DNA from 3 places in the Pseudomonas sp. SDO5215_S409 genome. Region 1 is predicted to be linked to each of the others. Evidence: predicted binding sites of a transcription regulator. Region 1 holds the regulator's gene; each other region holds the start of a gene.

What was found. The regulator FliA, encoded in region 1, starts transcription of late flagellar genes. The targets are predictions, from matches to a motif close to CTAAAGTTTNNNNNNNNNNNGCCGNTAA.
Region 2: ACW9H9_RS04760 (flagellar protein MotY) is a predicted target of FliA. The motif match lies at 2,409-2,436, and genes of this name have one in related genera.
Region 3: ACW9H9_RS20620 (methyl-accepting chemotaxis protein) is a predicted target of FliA. The motif match lies at 5,136-5,163, and genes of this name have one in related genera.

Annotation. Positions count from the first base shown of each region.
Region 1 covers NZ_JBSVWN010000014.1:6,672-14,804, forward strand. The annotation lists gene ACW9H9_RS10080 (chemotaxis protein CheA) at 1-2,128, opposite strand, end outside; gene ACW9H9_RS10085 (protein phosphatase CheZ) at 2,140-2,928, opposite strand; gene ACW9H9_RS10090 (chemotaxis response regulator CheY) at 2,947-3,321, opposite strand; gene fliA (RNA polymerase sigma factor FliA) at 3,491-4,231, opposite strand; gene fleN (flagellar synthesis regulator FleN) at 4,228-5,061, opposite strand; gene flhF (flagellar biosynthesis protein FlhF) at 5,168-6,484, opposite strand; gene flhA (flagellar biosynthesis protein FlhA) at 6,496-8,133, opposite strand, start outside.
Region 2 covers NZ_JBSVWN010000005.1:183,437-191,569, reverse strand. The annotation lists gene ACW9H9_RS04775 (peroxiredoxin C) at 1-563, shown strand, start outside; gene rnt (ribonuclease T) at 625-1,299, opposite strand; gene pyrC (dihydroorotase) at 1,296-2,342, opposite strand; gene ACW9H9_RS04760 (flagellar protein MotY) at 2,500-3,408, shown strand; gene ACW9H9_RS04755 (argininosuccinate synthase) at 3,538-4,755, shown strand; gene ACW9H9_RS04750 (response regulator) at 5,406-6,038, shown strand; gene ACW9H9_RS04745 (PA3496 family putative envelope integrity protein) at 6,111-6,296, opposite strand; gene nth (endonuclease III) at 6,404-7,042, opposite strand; gene rsxB (electron transport complex subunit RsxB) at 7,128-8,090, opposite strand.
Region 3 covers NZ_JBSVWN010000044.1:6,787-14,919, forward strand. The annotation lists gene ACW9H9_RS20600 (ABC transporter permease) at 1-725, opposite strand, end outside; gene ACW9H9_RS20605 (DegT/DnrJ/EryC1/StrS family aminotransferase) at 876-1,961, opposite strand; gene gmd (GDP-mannose 4,6-dehydratase) at 1,974-3,068, opposite strand; gene ACW9H9_RS20615 (mannose-1-phosphate guanylyltransferase/mannose-6-phosphate isomerase) at 3,294-4,739, opposite strand; gene ACW9H9_RS20620 (methyl-accepting chemotaxis protein) at 5,193-6,758, shown strand; gene ACW9H9_RS20625 (alpha/beta family hydrolase) at 6,820-7,503, opposite strand; gene ccoN (cytochrome-c oxidase, cbb3-type subunit I) at 7,583-8,133, shown strand, end outside.

The sequences.
Region 1 (8,133 bases):
TCGCGCCCGACATGCCTGGCGTTCCTTGCAGCATTTTGCCCAAAGGCTTGATGACCACTTCTTCCTGGCCCACCAGTTGATCGACCACAAAGCCGATGCGCTGGGTGCCCACGGACAGGATCACCACGTGACCTTCACGCTGCTCCTCATGCTTGGCCGAAGCCACCAGCCAGCGCTTGAGGTAGAACAGCGGCAATGCCTTGTCACGCACGATCACCACTTCCTGGCCGTCCACCACGTTGGTGCGCGACAGGTCCAAGTGGAAGATCTCGTTGACGTTGACCAACGGGAAGGCGAACGCCTGGTTGCCCAGCATCACCATCAGGGTGGGCATGATCGCCAGCGTCAGCGGCACCTTGATAACGATCTTGGAGCCCTGGCCCTTGGTCGAGTAGATGTTGATCGAGCCGTTGAGCTGGCTGATCTTGGTCTTCACCACGTCCATGCCCACGCCGCGGCCGGACACGTCAGAGATCTCGGTCTTGGTCGAGAAGCCCGGGGCAAAGATCAGGTTGTAGCAGTCGGTGTCGGTGAGGCGGTCGGCGGCGTCCTTGTCCATCACGCCGCGCTTGACCGCGATGTTGCGCAGAACGGTCGGGTCCATGCCCTTGCCGTCGTCGGTGATCGACAGCAGGATGTGGTCGCCTTCCTGTTCGGCCGCCAGAATCACCTTGCCCAGGCGGTTCTTGCCCGCGGCTTCGCGCTCTTCCGGGGTTTCCACGCCGTGGTCAACCGCGTTGCGCACCAAGTGCACCAGCGGGTCGGCCAGGGCCTCGACGAGGTTTTTGTCCAGGTCGGTTTCTTCGCCCACCAACTCCAGGTTGATCTCTTTTTTGAGCTGGCGCGCCAGGTCGCGAACCAGGCGCGGGAAGCGGCCGAAGACTTTCTTGATCGGCTGCATCCGCGTTTTCATCACGGCGGTTTGCAGGTCGGCGGTGACCACGTCCAGGTTCGACACGGCCTTTTGCATGGCCTCGTCGCTGCTGTTGAGGCCCAGGCGCACCAGGCGATTACGCACCAGCACCAGTTCGCCGACCATGTTCATGATGTCGTCCAGGCGTGCGGTGTCGACGCGCACGGTGGTTTCGGCTTCGCTGACCGGGGATTTTTCCGGGGCGGGCGCGGCCACGGCACGGGCAGGTGCCGGGGCCGGTTTTGCCGGGGCGGGCGCTGCGGGCTTGGCGACGGCGGCCGGGGCCGGTGCGGCCACGGCAGCAGTGGCAGCGGGCGCCTGGGCCACGTCAGAAAACTTGCCCTTGCCGTGCAGTTCATCCAGCAGGGCTTCGAACTCGTTATCGGTAATCAAGCCATCGTCGGCGGGCGCGGCAGCGGCCGGGGCCGCGAGGGTCGGCGCAGCGGCCACGGCGGCCACTTCCGGCAGTGCGTCGGCGGCAAACGTGCCTTTGCCGTGCAACTGGTCCAGCAGGGCTTCGAATTCGTCGTCGGTAATATCGGTGTTGGCCGGTGTCGGCACCTGGGCAGGTGCTGGCGCGGCGGCCACGGCGTCGGGGGCGAACTGCCCCTTGCCGTGCAATTGGTCCAGCAGGGACTCGAACTCAGCGTCCGTAATGTCTTCCGACGCCTGGGCCGCAGCAGGCGCCGCAGCGGGCGCCTCGGCCTGAGCCTTGACGGCGTTCAACGAGTCCAGCAGTTGTTCGAATTCGCTGTCGGTCACATCGCCCGCAGGCTCTTCCACCGGCGCGGGCGCCGCAACGGCAACAGGCGCGGGTGCGTTGTCGGCAGGTTCTGCCAGGCGCGTCAGGGCCGCCAGCAGTTGCGGGGTGGCCGCGGTGATCGGCGCACGGTCGCGCACCTCGCCAAACATGCCGTTGACCGCATCCAGTGCTTCGAGAATCACGTCCATCAATGCCGAGTCGACGTGCCGCTCACCCTTGCGCAGGATGTCGAACACGTTCTCGGCGATGTGGCAGCACTCCACCAGCTCATGGAGCTGGAGGAAGCCGGCGCCCCCTTTTACAGTGTGAAAACCGCGAAAAATGGCATTGAGCAGGTTGGCATCGTCCGGTCGGCTTTCCAGCTCGACCAGTTGTTCCGACAGCTGCTCTAAAATTTCGCCGGCCTCTACAAGGAAATCCTGAAGGATTTCTTCATCGGCGCCGAAGCTCATGTGCGTGCTCCTTAGAAGCCTAAACTGGACAGCAAATCGTCTACGTCATCTTGTCCGGATACGACGTCTTCACGTTTATCGGCATGAATCTGCGGACCTTCACCCTTGGCGAGGTGTTTTTGTGGATCTTTTTCCGAGAGGATCGCCGCGCGGTCATGTTCGATACCGGCAAAGCGGTCCACCTGGCTGGCCATCAACACCAGTTTGAGCAGGTTGCTTTCCACTTCGGTGACCAGTTGGGTCACGCGCTTGATCACCTGGCCGGTGAGGTCCTGGTAATCCTGCGCCAGCAGAATGTCGTTCAGGTTGCTCGATACCGTGCGGCTCTCCTGCTCGCTGCGGTTGAGAAAACTGTCGACCCGGCGCGCCAGCTCGCGAAACTCTTCGGCGCCCACTTCCCGGCGCATGAAGCGCCCCCAGTCCGTGCTCAGGGCCTTGGCCTCGGTGGCCATGCCATTGACCAGCGGCGTGGCGTTTTCCACCAGGTCCATGGTGCGGTTGGCCGCCGCCTCAGTCAGCCTGACCACATAGGACAGGCGCTCGGTGGCATCGGTGATCTGCGACACTTCCTCGGCCTGGGGCATGTGCGGGTCAATGTGAAAATTGACGATCGCACTGTGCAGCTCACGGGTGAGCTTGCCCACTTCCTGGTACAAGCCGCGGTCACGGGTCTGGTTGAGCTCGTGGATCAACTGCACCGCATCGCCGAACTGGCCTTTTTCAAGGCTCTGGACCAGCTCCTGAGCGTGTTTTTTCAGCGTCGACTCAAAATCGCTCTGAGATGTTTCTTTAGGCTCCATAGCTCCCCCGTGGTGGCATCAACCGTGGATGCGCTCGAAGATCTTTTCGATCTTCTCTTTCAACGCCAAGGCGGTGAAGGGCTTGACCACATAGCCGTTGACCCCGGCCTGGGCAGCTTCGATGATCTGCTCGCGCTTGGCTTCGGCGGTGACCATCAGCACAGGGAGGTTGCGCAGTTTTTCATCCGCGCGCACGTGGCGCAGCAGATCGATACCGGTCATGCCCGGCATGTTCCAGTCGGTTACCAGAAAGTCGACGCTGCCGCTGTTGAGGATCGGAATGGCGGTCAACCCGTCATCCGCCTCGATCGTGTTGGTGAACCCCAGGTCACGCAACAGGTTTTTTATGATCCGCCGCATCGTTGAAAAATCATCAACGATGAGGATTTTCATGTTCTTGTCCAATTCGACCTCCAAGCAGTCTTAAACGCGCCCAGCTGCTGGACGCGCCATTTCAATCAACAGGCGTTACACAAAAAGGACTGCCAGGGGTGCACCACGGGCCAATACCACCAAGACCTGCGCCCTGGCGGTGTCGTTCACAGTGTCCCCACACTGCGTGTCAGCGCGCTCGCCACTCACCCAAACGCCCCCGCAAGCGGGCGGCGCACTGGCTGTGCAACTGGCTTACGCGCGATTCGCTGACCCCCAGGACCTCACCGATTTCCTTGAGGTTCAGCTCTTCGTCGTAGTACAGCGCCAACACCAGCCGCTCACGCTCCGGCAGGTTGGCGATCGCCTCTGCCAGGGCGCCCTGGAAGCGTTCATCTTCCAGGTCGCGCGAAGGTTCCAGGTGAGCACTCGCGCCGTCCTCGTGCAGCCCTTCGTGTTCGCCGTCCTGCAACAGGTCGTCGAAACTGAACAAGCGGCTGCCCAAGGTATCGTTCAAAATCCCGTAGTAATCATCGAGACTCAATTGGAGTTCGGCCGCAACTTCATGATCTTTAGCGTCACGGCCGGTTTTTGCTTCAATTGCGCGAATGGCGTCACTGACCATCCGGGTATTTCGGTGCACCGAACGCGGGGCCCAGTCACCTTTACGCACCTCATCGAGCATCGCGCCGCGAATACGGATACCCGCGTACGTCTCGAAACTCGCGCCCTTGCTCGCGTCGTACTTGGTCGACACCTCCAGCAGGCCGATCATGCCGGCCTGGATCAGGTCCTCGACCTGCACACTGGCCGGCAGGCGCGCCAGCAAGTGATAGGCGATGCGCTTGACCAGCGGCGCATAGCGCTCGATCAGCTCCACCTGGCTGTCACGTGCCGACTTTTTGTAAAGGTTGTAGCCGCTCGCTGTCATAGCACCGGTCCCGCGCTCGTCTGATGCACCAATCGCTCGACGAAAAACTCCAGATGCCCCCGCGGGTTGGCGGGCAACGGCCAGGTATCGACCTTCTGGGCAATGGCCTTGAACGCCAGCGCGCATTTGGAACGAGGGAACGCTTCATAGACGGCACGCTGCTTTTGCACAGCCTTGCGCACACACTCGTCGTAGGGCACGGCGCCCACGTATTGTAAGGCGACGTCGAGGAAGCGATCCGTGACCTTGGTCAACTTGGCGAACAGGTTGCGCCCCTCTTGCGGGCTCTGGGCCATGTTGGCCAGCACGCGAAAGCGGTTCATGCCGTAGTCACGGTTAAGCAGTTTGATCAGGGCGTAGGCGTCGGTGATCGAGGTGGGTTCGTCGCACACCACCAACAGGACTTCCTGCGCGGCGCGCACGAAGCTGACCACGGACTCGCCAATGCCGGCGGCGGTGTCGATCACCAGCACGTCAAGGTTGTCGCCAATGTCGCTGAACGCCTGAATCAGGCCCGCGTGCTGGGCCGGGCTCAGGTGCACCATGCTCTGGGTGCCGGAGGCGGCGGGCACGATACGGATCCCGCCGGGGCCTTGCAGCAACACATCGCGCAGGTCGCACCGGCCCTCGATCACATCGGCCAGGGTGTGTTTGGGCGTCAGGCCCAGCAGAACGTCGACGTTCGCCAGCCCCAGGTCCGCGTCCAGCAGCATGACCCGACGGCCAAGCTCTGCCAGGGCCAGGGACAAATTCACTGACACGTTAGTTTTCCCGACGCCACCTTTGCCGCCGGTCACCGCGATCACCTGTACGGGATGCATGCTGCCCATGTTCTTTCTTTACCTTGTCTTGCTGAGACGCAGGCTACACAGGCTGGCCGCGTTAACCGCTTGCAGACCACCGATGTAGGTACATTGCACTGTATTCATATTGCCCTCAGCCGACCTGTTTGGCCGGGCTGTGGTAGAGGTCCGCGAACATGTCGGCCATCGCTTCCTCACTGGGTTCTTCCTGCATTTGTATGCTCACGGCACGGCTGACCAACTGGTGACGGCGCGGCAGATGCAAATCATCCGGGATGCGCGGCCCGTCGGTCAGGTAAGCCACCGGCAACTCATGGGCGATGGCCAGGCTCAGCACTTCGCCCAGGTTGGCGGTTTCGTCGAGTTTAGTCAGGATGCAACCGGCCAGCCCGCAGCGCTTGTAGCTGTGGTAGGCGGCGGTCAGCACCTGCTTCTGGCTGGTGGTGGCCAGCACCAGGTAATTCTTTGCCTTGATCCCGCGACCGGCCAGGCTCTCGAGCTGCATGCGCAGCGCCGGATCACTGGCTTGCAGGCCTGCGGTGTCGATCAACACCACGCGCTTGCGCAGCAGCGGGTCAAGCGCGTTGACCAGCGACTGGCCTGGGTCCAGGTGCGTAACCGGCACATTGAGGATACGGCCCAGGGTCCTGAGCTGCTCCTGGGCGCCAATGCGGTAGCTGTCCATGCTGACCAGCGCAATGTTCTGCGCGCCGTACTTGAGCACGTAGCGCGCCGCGAGCTTGGCCAGCGTGGTGGTCTTGCCCATGCCGGCGGGGCCGACCATGGCGATCACGCCGCCTTCTTCCAGGGGTTCGAGTTCCGGGGTGACGATCATGCGCGCCAGGTGCGCCAAGAGCATGCGCCAGGCTTGGCGCGGGTCGTCGATTTCGGTGGTCAGCGCCAGCAGGTCGCGTGACAACGGGCCGGACAAGCCGATGCGTTGCAAGCGGCGCCACAGGTTGGCCTGCTGCGGCTTGCTGCCTTGCAGTTGGGTCCAGGCCAGCGAACCCAGTTGCACTTCCAGCAATTCGCGCAGGCCATTGAGCTCGCTGCGCATCGAGTCCAGCGCACGCGAGTCCACAGACGGGGCCGGGGCTGGCGCGGCAGGGCGTGGTGGCTCGACAAACGTCGGCTCTACCAGCGGCTCGGCTGCAGTCAGCGGCAGGCCGGCGAACAGCTGGCGGCTGGTGCTGGCGTCGCCGTCACTGCGCAGGCTCAGTTCGGCCTGGGCCGAGACGATACGCGAGGCGGTCTTGCGCAGCTCGTCTTCGAGCTCCATGTTGGGCACGCGAGGGGCCAGGGCCGACGGCTGGTAATCAAGGGCAGCCGTCAGCTCGACACCGCCTGCAATGCGGCGGTTGCCAATAATCGCAGCGTCGGCGCCCAGCTCGTCGCGGACCAGTTTCATGGCCTGACGCATATCGGCGGCGAAAAAACGCTTCACTTGCATAACCCACTACCTCAGCCGTTGGGCCCTACTGTCGCGACGATAGTCACTTGCTTGTTGTCAGGAATTTCCTGATAAGCCAAAACGTGCAAATTCGGAATAGCCAGGCGTCCAAACCGCGACAACATCGCCCGGACCGGACCGGCCACCAGCAAGATCACCGGGTGGCCCTGCATTTCCTGGCGCTGGGCGGCATCGATCAACGAACGCTGCAGCTTTTCCGCCATGCTCGGCTCCAGCAGAACACCCTCGTCAGCGCCCTGCCCGGCCTTCTGAATACTGTTGAGCAATATTTGTTCCAACCTGGGCTCCAACGTGATCACAGGCAGCTCGGAGTCAAGCCCTACAATGCTTTGCACGATGGCGCGAGACAACCCCACCCGCACCGCTGCCACTAAAGCGGCAGTATCTTGACTCTTGGCGGCATTGTTGGCGATGGCCTCGGCAATGCTGCGAATGTCCCTTACCGGCACCTGCTCGGCCAACAGCGCCTGCAACACCTTGAGCAATTGCGAAAGTGACAGCACCCCCGGCACGAGTTCTTCGGCCAGTTTGGGCGAGGCCTTGGCCAGCAACTGCATGAGTTGCTGGACTTCTTCGTGGCCAATCAGCTCGTGGGAGTGCTTGTACAGAATCTGGTTGAGGTGCGTGGCCACCACGGTGCTGGCGTCCACCACGGTGTAGCCCAGGGACTGCGCCTGGCTGCGCTGGCTGATTTCGATCCACACCGCGTCCAGGCCAAAAGCCGGATCTTTGGCGGTGATGCCGTTAAGGCTGCCGAACACTTGGCCGGGGTTGATCGCCAGTTCGCGGTCGGGGTAAATCTCGGCTTCGGCCAGGATCACGCCCATCAGCGTCAGGCGGTAGGCGCTGGGCGCCAGGTCGAGGTTGTCGCGGATGTGCACGGTGGGCATCAAAAAGCCCAGGTCCTGGGACAGCTTCTTGCGCACGCCCTTGATCCGCGCCAGCAATTGCCCGCCCTGGTTGCGGTCCACCAGCGGAATCAGGCGGTAACCCACTTCCAGGCCGATCATGTCGATCGGGGTCACGTCATCCCAGCCCAGTTCCTTGGTTTCCTGGGCGCGGGCCGGTGAAGGCAACAGCTCTTGTTGGCGGGCGATCTCCTGCTGCGCCTGCACCTTGACCTGGTTCTGCTTCTTCCAGAACAGGTACGCCCCACCCGCGGCCAGCGCGGCCATGCTCAGGAAGGAGACGTGCGGCATGCCGGGCACCAGCCCCATCACCGCCATCAGTCCGGCCGCCACGGCCAGGGCCTTGGGCGACGCAAACATCTGCCGGTTGATCTGCTTGCCCATGTCTTCGGAGCCCGAAGCACGGGTCACCATGATTGCCGCCGCTGTAGATAACAACAGTGATGGCAATTGCGCCACTAAACCGTCACCGATGGTCAACAGGGCGTATACCTTGCCCGCATCGCCAAAGGTCATGCCGTGCTGGAAGATCCCGACCGCCATGCCGCCGATCAGGTTGATGAACAGAATCAGCAGGCCGGCAATGGCGTCACCGCGCACGAACTTGCTGGCACCGTCCATGGAGCCGTAGAACTCGGCCTCCTGGGCCACCTCTGCGCGGCGGGCCTTGGCCTGGCCCTGGTCGATCAGGCCGGCGTTGAGGTCGGCGTCGATCGCCAT
Region 2 (8,133 bases), on a different contig from region 1:
TTCCAGCTGTCCTCGGCAATGGCGAAATCGTTGACAGCTTCAAGCTGTCTGAAGCCATCAAAGGCAAATACGGCCTGGTGTTTTTCTACCCGCTGGACTTCACCTTCGTCTGCCCGTCCGAGCTGATCGCCCTGGACCACCGCATGGACGATTTCAAGGCGCGTAACGTTGAAGTGGTTGCCGTGTCCATTGACTCCCATTTCACCCACAACGCCTGGCGCAACACGGCCATCAACGATGGCGGTATCGGCAAAGTCAAATACACCATGGCGGCTGACCTCAAGCACGACATCGCCAAGGCCTACGACGTTGAGTCCGAAGGCGGCGTGGCATTCCGTGGCGCCTTCCTGATCGATGACAAGGGCGTTGTGCGCTCGCAGATCGTCAACGACCTGCCGCTGGGCCGCAACATGGAAGAGCTGATCCGTCTGGTCGACGCTCTGCAATTCCACGAAGAGCACGGCGAAGTGTGCCCGGCCAACTGGAAAAAAGGCGACAAGGGCATGAACGCTTCGCCAGAAGGCGTTGCGGCTTACCTGTCCGAGAACGCTGGCAAGCTGTAAGCCGGGTTCGCGGTACAAAAAAACCGGCCTGAGAAGGCCGGTTTTTTTATGCGCGGGTGGCTCAGTCGTTGAAGTCTTCCCAGCCGCCCATGTCTTTCCAGCGGTTGACGATGCCGCAGAACAGCTCGGCGGTCTTTTCGGTGTCGTAGCGGGCCGAGTGGGCCTCACGACCGTCAAAGTCGATACCGGCGGCCTGACAGGCCTTGGCCAGCACGGTCTGGCCATACGCCAGGCCCGCGAGGGTGGCGGTGTCAAAGCTGGAGAACGGGTGGAACGGGTTGCGTTTCATGTCCAGGCGCGCCACGGCGGCGTTCAGGAAGCCCAAGTCGAAACTGCTGTTGTGGCCAACCAGGATCGCACGCTTGCAGCCGTTGGCTTTGAGGGCCTTGCGCACACCGCGAAAGATATCGGTCAGCGCGGCTTCCTCACTCACGGCCATGCGTAGCGGGTGGTCCAGCTTGATCCCGGTGAACTCCAGCGCAGCGGCTTCGATGTTGGCGCCTTCAAACGGCTCCACACGGAAAAAGTGCGTGTGATCGGGGTAGACGAAACCCTGTTCATCCATGCTGATGGTGGTCGCGGCGATTTCCAGCAGCGCGTCGGTGTTGCAGTTGAAACCGCCGGTTTCTACGTCGATAACGACCGGCAGATAACCGCGAAAACGTGCGGCCATCGGGTGACGGGAACCGCCGCCACCGCCATGTTCGGGTTCGTCGTCGTAATGGTCTTCACTCACAGCTGTTCCTCCAGCAGGCGCCAGCGCAGTGTTTCACCGGCGCGCAGCGGGATAACGGTCAGGTCGCCAAACGGCAGGCTGGCAGGTGCGGTCCAGTCTTCGCGGACCAGGGTAATGCGGTCGGTGTTCGCCGCCAGGCCATAAAAGCGCGGGCCGTTGAGGCTGGCAAAACCTTCGAGTTTGTCCAGGGCATTGCGCTGCTCGAACGCTTCGGCATACAGCTCGATCGCCGCGTAGGCCGTGTAGCAGCCTGCGCAACCACACGCCGCTTCTTTGGCGTGCTGGGCGTGAGGGGCCGAGTCGGTGCCGAGGAAAAACTTCGGGTTACCGCTGGTCGCGGCATCCAGCAGCGCCACCTGGTGGGTGTTGCGCTTGAGGATCGGCAAGCAATAAAAGTGCGGCCGAATCCCGCCCACCAGCATGTGGTTGCGGTTGTAGAGCAGGTGATGCGCGGTGATGGTCGCTCCGACATTGGCCGCAGCCTCGGTGACGAACTGCACGGCATCGGCGGTGGTGATGTGCTCGAAGACCACCTTGAGGGTGGGGAACCGCTCGACGAGGCGGCGCATGTGCTCGTCGATGAAGATCTTCTCGCGGTCGAACACGTCGACATCGCCCCGGGTGACTTCGCCGTGGATCAGCAGCGGCATGCCCACCTCGGCCATCGCTTCGATGGCCGGCAGGATCTTGTCGATGCTGGTCACGCCGGAATCGGAGTTGGTGGTCGCCCCGGCCGGGTACAGCTTGGCGGCGTAGACAAAGCCTGTGGCCTTGGCGGCGCGAATCTCTTCGGGCTGGGTGCGGTCGGTGAGGTACAGCACCATCAACGGTTCGAAGCGGCTGCCGGTCGGCCGTGCAGCGAGGATGCGCTGGCGATAGGCGTCGGCTTCAGCGGCGTTGCGCACCGGAGGTACCAGGTTGGGCATGATGATGGCGCGGCCAAACGTGCGCGCTACATCGGCCACGGTTTGAGGCAACGCAGCACCATCGCGAAGATGAATATGCCAGTCGTCGGGACGCAGCAGGGTCAGGCGGTCGGACATTGGGAATTCCAGGCGGGTCAATCTGGGTGGGAATGCTACCGGAAAAGCCTCTTGCAGGCACTCGCTATCAAGTTTTGCCGGACGTGACCGATATCCCCAGGTATGCCTTAACGATGTATGACGCTGTGAAGTGTTGTAAAAACCAGTGGAGCCTCCCGTGCGCCAGCATTATCTAGCCCTGCTCAGTGTGTTTGCCAGCCTGCCCGCGATGGCCCTCACGTTCCAGACGCGTCTGGAAAATATTGAGTGGAAGGTGGAAGGCGATAAGTTCGAGTGCCGCTTGAGCCAGCCGATCGCCGATTTTGGCTCGGGCGAGTTTGTACGCCGTGCGGGTGAGCAGGCGACATTTCGTCTGAAAGCCTACAGCGGCGCGCTCGGCGGGGGTTCCGCTACCTTGCTGGCGGCGGCAGCGCCGTGGCAGCCGGGGCGTGGCGATATCAATTTGGGCGCGGTGCGGGTGGGCACGGGCGATGTGCTGTTCAACAGCTCCCAAGCCCAGGCCGGTCGCCTGTTCACCGGCTTGCTCGAAGGGCGTAGCCCGACGGTGCGCCATTACGGTCGCGACGGCGGCTACTCCGAAATTCGCCTGTTGCCGGTGAAGTTCGGCAAGGCCTACAGCGACTATCAGCTGTGTACCGCCAAGTTGCTGTCGATGAATTTCGAGCAGGTCAAGCAGACCGAAGTGGGCTTTCCCGGTGGCGGAATCGAGCTGGATGCGGCCGCCAAGGCCCGCTTGGCGGTCATTCTGGAGTTCATGAAGGCCGACCCCACCGTCAATCACATCGAGCTCAACGGCCATTCCGACAACAGCGGCAACCGCTTGACCAACCGGGACGTGTCGCGCCGTCGCGCACTGGCCGTGATGGACTATTTCAAGGCCAACGGCATTGCCGAGTCGCAGATAACGTTGCGCTTTCACGGTGAAAGCTACCCCTTGGCCCCCAATACCAACGCGGCCAACCGGGCGAAAAACCGCCGGGTGAACATCCAGCTTGAGCGGGTGCCCGCTGCTGAAAAACCGGTGCCGCAAGCCAAAGGCCCGAGCGGCGCGGCTGTCACGTCATAAAGTGCGGCGATTCGTCGCTGCCTCGACATAATCTGTCGCTTTATCTTCATTTGCTGTCGCGCCTCTGTAATTCCACGGTTTTGGTCGGTAGAATCGACGGCTTTCCGTACAACCCCGTGGAGTGATGGCATGGCCGACGTAAACAAGGTCGTTCTCGCGTATTCCGGCGGCCTGGACACTTCGGTGATCCTCAAGTGGCTGCAGGATACTTATAACTGTGAAGTGGTGACGTTCACCGCTGACCTGGGCCAGGGCGAAGAGGTCGAACCTGCACGTGCCAAGGCGCAAGCCATGGGCGTGAAAGAGATCTACATTGACGACCTGCGTGAAGAATTCGTCCGCGATTTCGTTTTCCCGATGTTTCGCGCCAACACCGTCTACGAAGGCGAGTACCTGCTGGGTACTTCCATCGCACGTCCGCTGATCGCCAAGCGTCTGATCGAAATCGCCAACGAAACCGGCGCCGACGCCATTTCCCACGGCGCGACCGGCAAGGGCAACGACCAGGTGCGTTTTGAACTGGGTGCCTACGCGCTCAAGCCCGGCGTGAAAGTGATTGCGCCTTGGCGCGAATGGGATCTGCTGTCCCGTGAAAAGCTGATGGATTACGCTGAAAAGCACGCAATCCCGATCGAGCGTCACGGTAAGAAAAAGTCCCCGTACTCGATGGATGCCAACCTGCTGCACATCTCCTATGAAGGCGGCGTGCTGGAAGACACCTGGACCGAGCACGAAGAAGACATGTGGCGCTGGACCGTCTCCCCGGAGAACGCACCAGACCAGGCCCAGTACCTGGAACTGACCTACCGCAACGGTGACATCGTCGCACTGGACGGCGTGGAAATGACCCCGGCCACCGTGCTCGCCACCCTGAACCGCATCGGCGGCCAACACGGTATCGGCCGCCTGGACATCGTCGAGAACCGCTACGTGGGCATGAAGTCCCGCGGTTGCTACGAAACTCCGGGCGGCACCATCATGCTGCGCGCTCACCGCGCCATCGAGTCCATCACCCTGGACCGCGAAGTCGCTCACCTCAAAGACGAGTTGATGGCCAAGTACGCCAGCCTGATCTACACCGGCTACTGGTGGAGCCCTGAGCGTCTGATGCTGCAACAGATGATCGATGCGTCCCAGGCCAACGTGAACGGCGTTGTGCGCCTGAAGCTGTACAAGGGCAACGTGATCGTCACCGGTCGCAAGTCCGATGATTCGCTGTTCGACGCCAACATCGCCACTTTTGAAGAAGACGGCGGTGCCTACAACCAGGCGGACGCGGCGGGGTTCATCAAGCTGAACGCCCTGCGTATGCGCATCGCGGCCAACAAAGGTCGCAAGTTGTTCTAAGCGCATCAGGCGGTAGCAAAAGGCTCCTTTGTTAAGGGGCCTTTTTTTTGCGTTTTAAAAAGTGGATGTCATGTGAGTCATGTTTATTTTTTAAACGGCTGGCGTGGATTTTTGGCAATAAGGTTTAGGCGGTGTTTATTTGTAGGCCGGTTCTTTTGAGTGCGTGGCGCTCGCTTATTGGCAGAAACATTGAGTGGGGGACTTATCTGCCCATTTAGCGGAACTATGTATGACAGAAATTTCACTCAGGCATGTGCAGTGAGTCTGTAGAGCGCTGACATTTCTGTAGGAATTATCGAGTACTGAGCCTATGTTAAATGGAACTTTTCATAATCGTCTTTTCGCCCCTGCCCACACGTCCTTCGTCGGCGGGCAAGGGGCATTTCCTGAAAGGTATGTGCGGTGTGTTTACCCAACCCTCTGTTGGCTTGGGATTTTTCACTCAAAATATGTATGCGCCGGGAAAGTTCTGAAAGTCGTCATAAAGTGCATGACTTCTTTCTTAGCGTTTTTTTGTAGGCTAAGTCCTATCTCGTTGTGGGGTGTGTCTCTGCTTGCTGTTGCTTGGGGGGGAGCGCTATGCCAACGTCGAAACGACTAGGCTATTGTGCTGGCTCTAAATAATTCGAACAGCGAAATTGGACTTGCTCATGAATAAAGTGCTGATCGTGGATGATCATCCCGTCATTCGTCTTGCTGTGCGTATGCTAATGGAGCGTCATGGTTATGAGGTCGTCGCCGAGACCGATAACGGTGTCGATGCCTTGCAACTTGCGCGGGAGCATATGCCGGATATCGTCATACTGGATATCGGAATCCCTAAACTTGATGGCCTGGAAGTTATCTGTCGACTGTCATCGACCAAACAGATTACGCCCTTCAAAGTCCTGGTGCTCACGTCCCAGGCCCCGGGTCATTTCTCGATGCGTTGCATGCAGGCCGGGGCGGCGGGTTATGTGTGCAAGCAGCAGGACCTGACCGAGTTGCTGAGTGCCATAAAGGCCGTGCTGTCCGGGTACAGTTATTTCCCGAACCAGGCCCTCAATTCGGTGCGCTCCACCATGGGCAACGCCAGTGAAGCCGATATGGTCGAGCGTTTATCCGGCCGCGAAATGATGGTGTTGCAGCAATTGGCCCGCGGTAAAAGCAACAAGGAGATTGCCGACGGCATGTTTCTCAGTAACAAGACCGTGAGCACCTACAAGACGCGCTTGCTGCTCAAACTCAATGCACGTTCCCTGGTGGACCTGATCGAGTTGGCGCAGCGCAATGGCCTGGTCTAGGGGCGTTACCCGCAGAGAAAGCGACATTTAAAAAGCCTCCGCACGGGAGGCTTCTGCTTTTTGTTGGGTCGATTAGAGATCGAAGTCGTAATCGGCCAACTGTTTCTGCAAGCGCCGCTCTTCCAGAAGGTTGTCGATGGTGCGGCGTTTGCTCAAATTGGTCTTGGCCACTTCTGCCACAGGCGTTTCCACCCCGTCGTCAGATTCAACGTCAGCAAGGTCTTCTTCCACATCCAGTTGTTCTTTGCCAGTGCTCATAAGGTTAACTCCGGGCTAAGACTGCCGTTGGCGCTCCTTATAACGAGAATCCTCGATCGGGTAAAAAAGATTTTTTCAATCGGCTCATCAATAAAAGCAATGAACTGTCAATCGTCCGAAGTCTTGTGCTTGTATTCGCACAGGTCTTCGATGCGGCAGCTGCCACAGCGCGGCTTGCGGGCCTGGCAAACATAGCGTCCGAGCAGGATCAGCCAGTGATGTGAGTCGAGCAGGTAAGGTTTTGGCACAAATTTCATCAGCTGTTTTTCCACGTCCACCACATTCTTTCCGGGCGCAATGCCTGTGCGGTTGCTGACCCGGAAAATATGCGTGTCCACCGCCATGGTCAGTTGGCGAAACGCAGTGTTGAGTACCACATTGGCGGTCTTGCGCCCCACGCCGGGCAGCGCTTCCAGGGCCTCGCGCGTTTGCGGCACTTCGCTGCCATGCAACTCCACCAACAGGCGGCAGGTTTCAATGACGTTCTTCGCCTTGCTGTTGTACAGGCCGATGGTCTTGATGTACTCGGACAACCCGGCAACGCCCAGGGCATAAATCGCCTCGGGGGTATTGGCCACCGGGAACAGTTTGGCAGTGGCCTTATTGACGCCAACGTCAGTGGATTGCGCCGAGAGGATCACAGCAATCAGCAATTCAAACGGCGAGGAGTAGGCCAGTTCGGTTTTCGGCTCTGGATTGTCTTCGTGGAGCCTGCGGAAAATTTCCAGGCGTTTTACGGCGTTCATGGGGCGAGCAGTTCCTTGAAGGCAATCGATAGGGGCTTGCAAAAGCAGCATACGCTTGATGGTTGAGCGCTGACGACCCATGGTTTCACGGGCTGGCGTGCTTATCCACAAGGCGTTGAGCGTCGTCTAGTTTGCGTTGCGCATCGGCCAGTTCGGCTTCGCGGGTGTCGGGTTGGTTCTTTAGTTTACTCAGCTCGGCACGGCGCATGGCCAGTTGGATTTTCGCCCGTTTCAAGTCGGGGTCCTTGCTGGGGGGCGCTGGCGCTGGTGTGTCGGTTTCAACACCCATCAGGGCTTTTTCGGCGGCCTCAAACTGTTGTTGAAGAATGATCAACTGCGATTGCTGTTCAAAGGTCGGCGGATGGCCAAACGCTTTGAGTGATTTATGCAGTTGTGCGCGGCTCATGGCCACGTTGATCCTGGCTTTCTTCACGGCAGCCTCTCGGGCGGCCTGGTGCGGGTCCACAGCGACGGTGTGCACCGGGGCAGCACGCTGGGTGCGGGCCAGTCGTTCCGCGAGTTTGCGTTCCTCCTCGCGGTGCAGGCGCGCGGTGCGTTGCTCGAAACGCCGACGGGCACGGTCGCGCTTGAGGCTGCGAGCCTGGTGCTGGTCAGGGCTCAGGGCCAGGCCGCCGACAATCGGGACGACGTCGGCCAACGGGCGCATTTCAATACAGTCCACCGGGCACGGCGCGACACACAGGTCGCAGCCGGTGCATTCATCGACAATCACCGTGTGCATCCATTTGGCGGCGCCGACGATGGCGTCCACCGGGCACGCCTGAATGCATTTGGTGCAGCCAATGCATTCCGCTTCCCGGATAAACGCGACCTGCGCGGGCGCCTCGCCGCGAGAGGTGTCGAGCGCCAGTGCCGTCACGTTCAGCAGTTGTGCGAGACCGGCGATGGTTTCTTCACCACCCGGCGGGCACTTGTTGATTGCCTCGCCCTGGGCGATGCCTTCGGCGTAGGGCTTGCACCCCGGGTGTCCGCATTTACCGCATTGGGTTTGCGGCAGCAGGGCGTCGATACGTTGGATGAGGGTCATGGTCCTGCCAGCCAAGAAGTGCTGCTTTCACAGGCAAGCCAGC
Region 3 (8,133 bases), on a different contig from region 1:
ATGACCTTACGCTCGGATTTATAACCTACCAGGATAGCGATCACCGCAAAGAAAACGGCCGCCCCCAAACTGAACATATAATTCTCAAGCGTTGGCCACTCACCTTGCAGCAATGGCGCGCGAACCAACTGCAAAATATGATAAATCGGATTGTAATCAACCAATGCATGCAGCCCGCCATTTTTGAACATTTTTGCTTCAAAATAGACAGGAGAAACAAACCATAGCGATTGCATCACCAATCCAAGAGCGTGGGGGATATCACGGAAGCGGGTACTGATATAAGCCAAGAGTGTTGAAACCGGCCATACAATCAACGCCAATATCGGATAAATCGTGAGCGTTGCCAGCCAGCACCAACCAATATTCTGCGGCAATACAATAGCGACCCAACCATATAACGACAGGCTGGCTAGCATCAGGATTATCAGACTTCCAATCACCGTACGCAGCGTGTAAATCGCCAATGGGTGATTGCATTGCTTGATATAGGAATCCGCCTGAACAAACGACAACGAGCCACCAACTGTATTGGCCGAAATATATTCCCAGACGATAATTCCGGAGAGGATATAAGGAGCGTAGGTCACAATATCAGTATTAAAAAGCCGGCTAAAAACCAGCGTCAGCAATAGCGTCAAACCCAGCGGCTGAATAATTGACCACGTCACACCAAAAAAAGACCGTCTCCATCTCGATCGTAAATCGGCAAGGGCAAGGTGCATCCAAAAATACCGGGCACCCCATATGCGAGAAAAATACGAAAACATCTTTTCACCTGAGTAAATGATTAAAGCCAAAATTCAGTTTCAACATGTCCCTCTGAACTCCACTTGGCAATCGGGGTTGATTACTCAACCCCGACGTTCTGCATTTTAGTTAGCGAAGTAGCGTCGAATTTCCTCAGCCACCTGCTGTACCTGTTCGCGGGTCAGTGTCGGATAACTCGGAAGGTTCATCCCTCGGGTGCTAAGATCTTGTGCAACCGGGAAAACTTCATCGGTTTTGCAGTGCGGCATGTTGTGCGCTGGCGCGAACAGCGGGCGTGTTTCTATCCCGTTGCTCTTAAGGTGATCACGCAGCCCCTGACGCTGTTCGGGATCATCCAGCAACACCGAGCACATCCAATAAGAGTGGCGCGTTCCCGGTTGTTCTGCATGCATCTGCAGCGGAAGACCTTCAAGCGCCTCGCGATACCAGTCTGCAACCTGACGCTTGAGCAGGATGATTTCGTCTGCACGTTCCAACTGGGCGAGGCCAATGGCCGCGCAGATGTTGGTCATACGGTAGTTAAACGCCAACTCGTCATGCCAATACTCGCGGGTCTTAGAGACACCCTGGCTTTTCAGATGGCAGGCCTTTTCGTGCACAACCTTGTCTCTGGAAACCACCATCCCACCTTCACCGGTGGTGATGGTCTTGTTTCCAAAGAAACTAAAGGTGGCGACATCCCCGAAAGTCCCTACATGCTGCCCTTTGTATAAGGAACCAAAAGCCTCTGCACAATCCTCGATCAGCAGCAAGTTGTACTCTTTACACAGAGCCACAACTTCATCCATGTCACACGCGAGACCATACAAGTGCACGACCATGATAGCTTTGGTTTTCGCCGTGATACGGCTGCGGATGTCGGGAACACTGACATTCCAGGTATCAGCCAGAGACTCAGCGTATACAACGCTGGCACCGGTTTGCATGATGGTGTTGACCGATGCCACGTAAGTCAGCGTTGGAACAATCACCTCATCACCTACACCAAGCCCCAAAGCAGCCATGGCCAAGTGAAGGGCAACCGTACCGTTACTCACGGTGGTTGCATGTTCGGCACCGATGTATCGGGCAAACTCGCTCTCGAAGCGGGAAATAAATTCTCCACGAGAAGAAATCCAGGTCGAATCAAGACACTGGTTTACGTATTCCTTTTCGCGTCCGCCCAGAAAGGGCTGATATACCGGTATCATCCGAGCCGCCCCTTATTCCTGACCTTTGAAGTATTTGTAACCATGCGCCTGGACCAGTTGGTCGCGCTCGGCTTCACGCATGTCTTCACGCATCATTTCTTCGACCAACTCGGCGAAGGTCGTGGTCGGTACCCAGCCCAACTTGGCCTTGGCTTTGCTTGGGTCACCCAGCAGAGTTTCCACTTCGGCAGGGCGGAAGTAACGCGGGTCTACCGCAACGATGCACTTACCAGTTTCAACGTCGTAGCCTTTCTCGTCTACATCGGTGCCTTCCCAACGGATCTGGATGCCAATTTCTTTGGCGGCCACTTCAACAAACTCACGTACGGAGTGTTGCTCGCCGGTCGCGATCACAAAGTCTTCAGGCTCGTCTTGTTGCAGCATCAGCCACTGCATTTCCACGTAATCGCGGGCATGGCCCCAGTCACGCAGTGCATTCATGTTGCCTAGGTAAAGGCACTCTTGCAGACCGAGTTTGATACGCGCCAGCGCGCGGGTGATTTTACGGGTTACGAAAGTCTCGCCACGGATAGGAGACTCGTGGTTGAACAGAATGCCGTTGCAGGCATAAATACCGTACGACTCGCGGTAGTTCACGGTCATCCAGTAAGCGTACAGCTTGGCGACGGCATACGGAGAACGAGGATAGAAAGGCGTAGTTTCTTTCTGTGGAATTTCCTGCACCAGGCCGTACAGCTCGGAAGTCGAGGCCTGATAGAACTTGGTTTTCTTTTCCAGCCCGGCAATCCGGATAGCTTCCAGAAGACGCAAGGCGCCCAAGGCGTCAGAGTTCGCGGTGTACTCCGGCTCTTCAAAAGAAACAGCAACGTGGCTTTGTGCTGCCAGGTTGTAGATTTCGTCCGGCTGAACTTCCTGAACGATACGGATCAAGCTGCTGGAGTCGGTCAGGTCACCATGGTGCAACGTCAGATCGTAGCCGGTGGCATGCGGATCGTGGTACAGGTGGTCAATACGCGCCGTATTGAACATGGAACTGCGACGCTTGATGCCGTGAACCGAGTAACCTTTTTTAAGCAGGAACTCGGCAAGGTAAGCACCATCCTGGCCCGTAATACCCGTAATCAACGCTACTTTCTTGTCGCTCATTTGTTCACCAATTTGATTTAACCAATCGAACAGTAAGTCTCTGCTACAGAGCCAAACTCTCGCTTTACCTTCACCTTCCCTGTGGAAACGAGAAGCCTTTCGTCACGCGTTACAACTACTGTTCAGCAATCCATCAGAAGCGCGGTCATCCAACACCTTCCGTGCTGCCTACTCCATTTCACTCCTGCCTCGGCCATGCTGCCGCGGCAGGCTCCAAACAGGCTGTCAATTGACACCCGCACGGCCATAAATGTCCTCGAACCGAACAATATCGTCTTCGCCCAAGTAATCGCCGCTTTGCACTTCAATCAACACCAGATCAATGACCCCCGGGTTCTCGAGGCGATGGGTATGACCTGCTGGGATAAAGGTGGACTCGTTGGTGTTAAGCAAGAACTCGCGATCGTTATTAACCACACGCGCCATACCACTCACCACGATCCAGTGCTCGCTACGATGGTGGTGCATCTGCAAAGACAGCGATGCCTGCGGCTTGACCACGATACGTTTGATCTTGAAGCGCTGACCTTCCTCTAGGGTCGTATAAGTCCCCCAGGGGCGGCGAACCGTCGTATGGTCGTGATGTGTGCGATGACCGCTTTTCTTCAGCTGTGCGGTAATTGCCTTGATGTCTTGCGCATGATCTTTGTGTGCAACCAGCAAGGCATCAGGTGTATCGACAATAAGCAGATCTTCGACGCCGACCAAGGCGGTCAGCCGACGTGGGCTTCGTACGTAATTGTTGCTGGCCGCATGCAAAACAGCTTCACCCTCAATACGGTTACCCTGCTCATCCGGTAAGGACAGCTCACTCATCGCATTCCAGGAGCCGATATCGCTCCAGCCGATATCGCAAGGCACCGTTGCTACTTTGCTTGACCGCTCCATCAGCGCGAAATCGATAGAGATATCCGGGACATTAGCAAAGCTCTGTGGCTCAAGATGCAGGCTGCGATGACCGCTGCCCTGCATCGTCCCCGACCCAGCCAAACAAACGTCGACCGCACTGGAAACATCGGGTGCGCACAGCGCCATTTCTTCAACCAGGGTGCCTGCGCGGAAACAGAACATGCCGGAGTTCCAAAAGTACTCACCGGACTCCAGGTAACCTTTGGCCGTTTCCAGATCCGGTTTTTCGACGAACCGTCTCACCTTGAAACCGGAGCCCAGCGGTTCATTTATGTTTTTCTGAACATAGCCGTAGCCGGTTTCCGGATACTCGGGAGTCACACCAAAAGTCACCAGCAGACCGCTTTCGGCCAACCGCGAGGCAGACTCAACGGCAGCAGCAAATGCTGCCTGGTCATCAATCAAGTGATCGGCAGGAAGAACCAGCATGATGGCATCATGCCCATGAGCTCGGGCAACCTCTTGAGCCGCCACTGCAACTGCCGCTGCAGTATTACGACCGAAAGGCTCAAGAACGAAACTCAGGTTGGTAAAATGGGGGGCGGCTGCACCGTATTCATCGAGAGTTTTGAAATAGAGATCACGGTTAGTGATGGTCAATACTTCGGCCACGCCCTTTAAAGCCAATGCGCGATTGAATGTTTTGCGAATCAAATTACCGCCGTCGGGTAACTCGATAAATGGCTTGGGGTGCGCAGAACGCGAAACAGGCCAGAGACGGCTGCCCGCACCGCCGCAAATAATTACCGGAATAAGCGTCACTCAGTACTCCTTTACGCAATTTCACTTCAAACCGCGCCTCCCTCCCCTGGCGATACGCAGATTTGAAAGCAAAGTAATATAAAAATTGCTTCAATTAAAAAACGCCACACCGTCTATCTGCATAGGGGAGGCAAATACAATAATTTCTTACAAAAGGCGGCATTCTTTCTCAAAAGGCCCTTTTTGTCTAGTTAAAGACAAGCCTCCTCCGCGACCATGGAGGCGTTTCGAGTGAAAAAGCAGCGGTTTTTTCGATCCGTGTCGATTTTCGACTTTGAGGGTACATACACCAACCAAATACAGCCGGAACTTGTCGGTGCCCAGCACCGGGCCGCTGGCCAAAGCTGTCATTTTCCCAACAACACAAGGAGGGAAAATACACCCTAACAATTTCCCCTCAACAATTTCCCGGACCTGCCGACAACTCCTCAAAGCCTTGCGGATTGAACAACCATGCGTAATAACCAACCCGTTACCCAGCGCGAACGTACCTTCCCCGCTCAGCAACGGTTGATCTCAACCACAGATGCCAAAGGCGTGATTACCTACTGCAACGACGCTTTCGTCGAGATCAGTGGGTTTTCGCGTGACGAGCTGGTGCGTGCCCCGCACAACCTGGTTCGCCACCCGGACGTCCCGTCCGCGGTGTTTGCACACATGTGGTCCACGCTCAAACAAGGCTTGCCATGGATGGGCATCGTCAAGAACCGTTGCAAGAACGGCGATCACTATTGGGTCAACGCCTATGTGACGCCGGTCTTCGATGGCAACCAGGTGGTCGGTTACGAGTCCGTGCGGGTCAAGCCCACCGCCGAACAGATCCGCCGTGCCGAGGCGCTTTACCAGCGCATCAACCAGGGCAAGTCCGCTATTCCGCGCCGCGACAAGTGGTTGCCGGTGGTGCAGGACTGGCTGCCGTTTATTCTGGTCAGTCAGTTGAGTTTTCTGATTGGCGTGTGGCTGAACTCGCACTGGGGTTTTGCCCTGGCCGCTGCGCTGTCGGTGCCGCTGGGCCTGTTGGGCCTGAGTTGGCAGCAGCGTGGCCTCAAGCGTTTGCTGCGGTTGGCGGAGCAAACCACGTCCGACCCGTTGATCGCGCAGATGTACACCGACAGCCGGGGCGCGCAGGCGCGGCTGGAGATGTCGATTCTCAGCCAGGAAGCCCGCCTGAAGACGTGCCTGACGCGCCTGCAGGACACCGCCGAGCACCTCAACGATCAGGCAGCGCAGTCCAACACCCTGGCGCATAACAGCTCCAGCGGCCTGGAACGCCAGCGCGTGGAAACCGAGCAGGTGGCGACCGCTGTCAACCAGATGGCCGCCACCACCCAGGAAGTGGCGAGCCATGTGCAGCGCACCGCCGATGCCACTCAGGAAGCCAATCGCCTGACCGGCCGTGGTCGCGACATTGCCGGGGAAACCCGCGAGGCCATTCAGCGCTTGTCCACCGCCGTGGGTGAAACCGGCGTGACGGTGACCCAGTTGGCCAAGGACAGTGACGAAATCGGCGGCGTGGTGGATGTGATCAAAGGCATCGCCGACCAGACCAACCTGCTGGCCCTGAACGCCGCCATCGAAGCGGCCCGCGCCGGGGAGATGGGCCGGGGGTTTGCGGTGGTGGCCGACGAAGTGCGGCAATTGGCCCAACGTACCAGCGAGTCCACCGGGCAGATCCACGCGTTGATCGCCAAATTGCAGCAAACCGCCAATGCGGCCGTGCAGACCATGGACGCCGGGCATCGCCAGGCCGAAGAAGGTGTGGCGCGGGTAATGGAGGCGGACAAGGCGTTGGTGGGGATCAGTGAGGCGGTGGCGCACATCACCGACATGACCACCCAGATTGCCGCAGCGACCGAGGAGCAAAGCTCGGTGGCGGAAGAGATCAGCCGCAATATCAGCACGATTGCCTTGCTGGCGGATCAGACCTCGGAGCAGGCACTTAATTCGGCGCAGTTGAGTGAAGAGTTGACGCATACGGCCAATACCCAGTACTCGCTGGTGGAGCGTTTTAACCGCTGACCCACGCCCACCCGCCTGTTTGGAACGCATTCTGAACGGGCGGGTAGGTCGTAATGCGCTTCTAGCGTGCGCCGATAAACCCGGCCACCGCTACCGCCGCCGCCTGCAGATGTTGCTCATGACTGAACCCCGAAGCCTTCAGCGGCTTTAAGTCATGATCGGCCGCCTCCAGCCACATCAGCGCGATGCTCGGCGATAACACATACCCTTGCACCGCCGCCCGATTGCCCAGCGCATCCCGCTCGCCCTGCACAATCAATGTTCGTGCCTGCAAACCCGCCAAGTGTTCCACCCGCGGTTTCTCGGGCTTGCCCACCGCGTAAAACGGATACCCCAGGCACACCAGCGCGTCCGCGCCCAGTTCGTCCGCCAGCAGGCTGGCCATGCGCCCGCCCATGGACTTGCCGCCAATGGCCAGGCGCCCCGTGACATGGCGTCGCACCTGGGTATACACCTCACGCCAGCATTCGAGCAATTTGGGCGCCGGGTTCGGCGGGCGCTTACCCCCGTCGAGCCGGCGCTGGGCCATGTACGCAAACTCGAAGCGCACGACGTTCACGCCCTGTGCGGCAAGGCGTGCAGCCATGTCATTCATGAAACTCGAGTCCATCGGCGCGCCCGCGCCATGGGCCAAAATCAACGTGCCCAGGGCCTCGCCATGCGCGGCATTCCACAGCCAGCCCTGCGCCTGGACACACTGCGCCCATTGATCCCCGTCAATACTGGCCTTGTGCTCTTCTCCCATGCTTGCCTCGCTTTTTAGTCTGCCTATAACTCCAGCCCAAGCGCCGCATTGGCTTGGGTTGAACCGTGGATGGGGAACCATGAACACTACTTCAAGTACCGCCTACAACTATAAGGTGGTCCGCCAATTCGCCATTATGACGGTGGTGTGGGGCATCGTCGGCATGGGACTCGGGGTTTTTCTCGCCGCCCAATTGGTTTGGCCCGCCCTCAACTTCGACTTGCCCTGGACCAGTTTCGGCCGCCTGCGCCCTTTGCACACCAATGCCGTGATCTTCGCCTTTGGGGGCTGTGCACTGTTTGCCAGCTCGTTCTACACGGTGCAACGCACCTGCCAGACCCGGCTCTTCGCGCCAAAAATCGCGGCGTTCTGCTTCTGGGGCTGGCAGTTGGTGATTGTGCTGGCGGCTATCACCTTGCCACTGGGCTACACCAGTTCCAAGGAATACGCCGAACTGGAATGGCCCATCGACCTCCTCATCACCGTCGTCTGGGTGGCCTACGCCATCGTATTCTTCGGCACGGTGATGCAACGCAACACCCGGCACATCTATGTCGGCAACTGGTTCTTCGGTGCGTTCATCATCACTGTGGCCATCTTGCACATCGTCAATAACCTTGAGATCCCGGT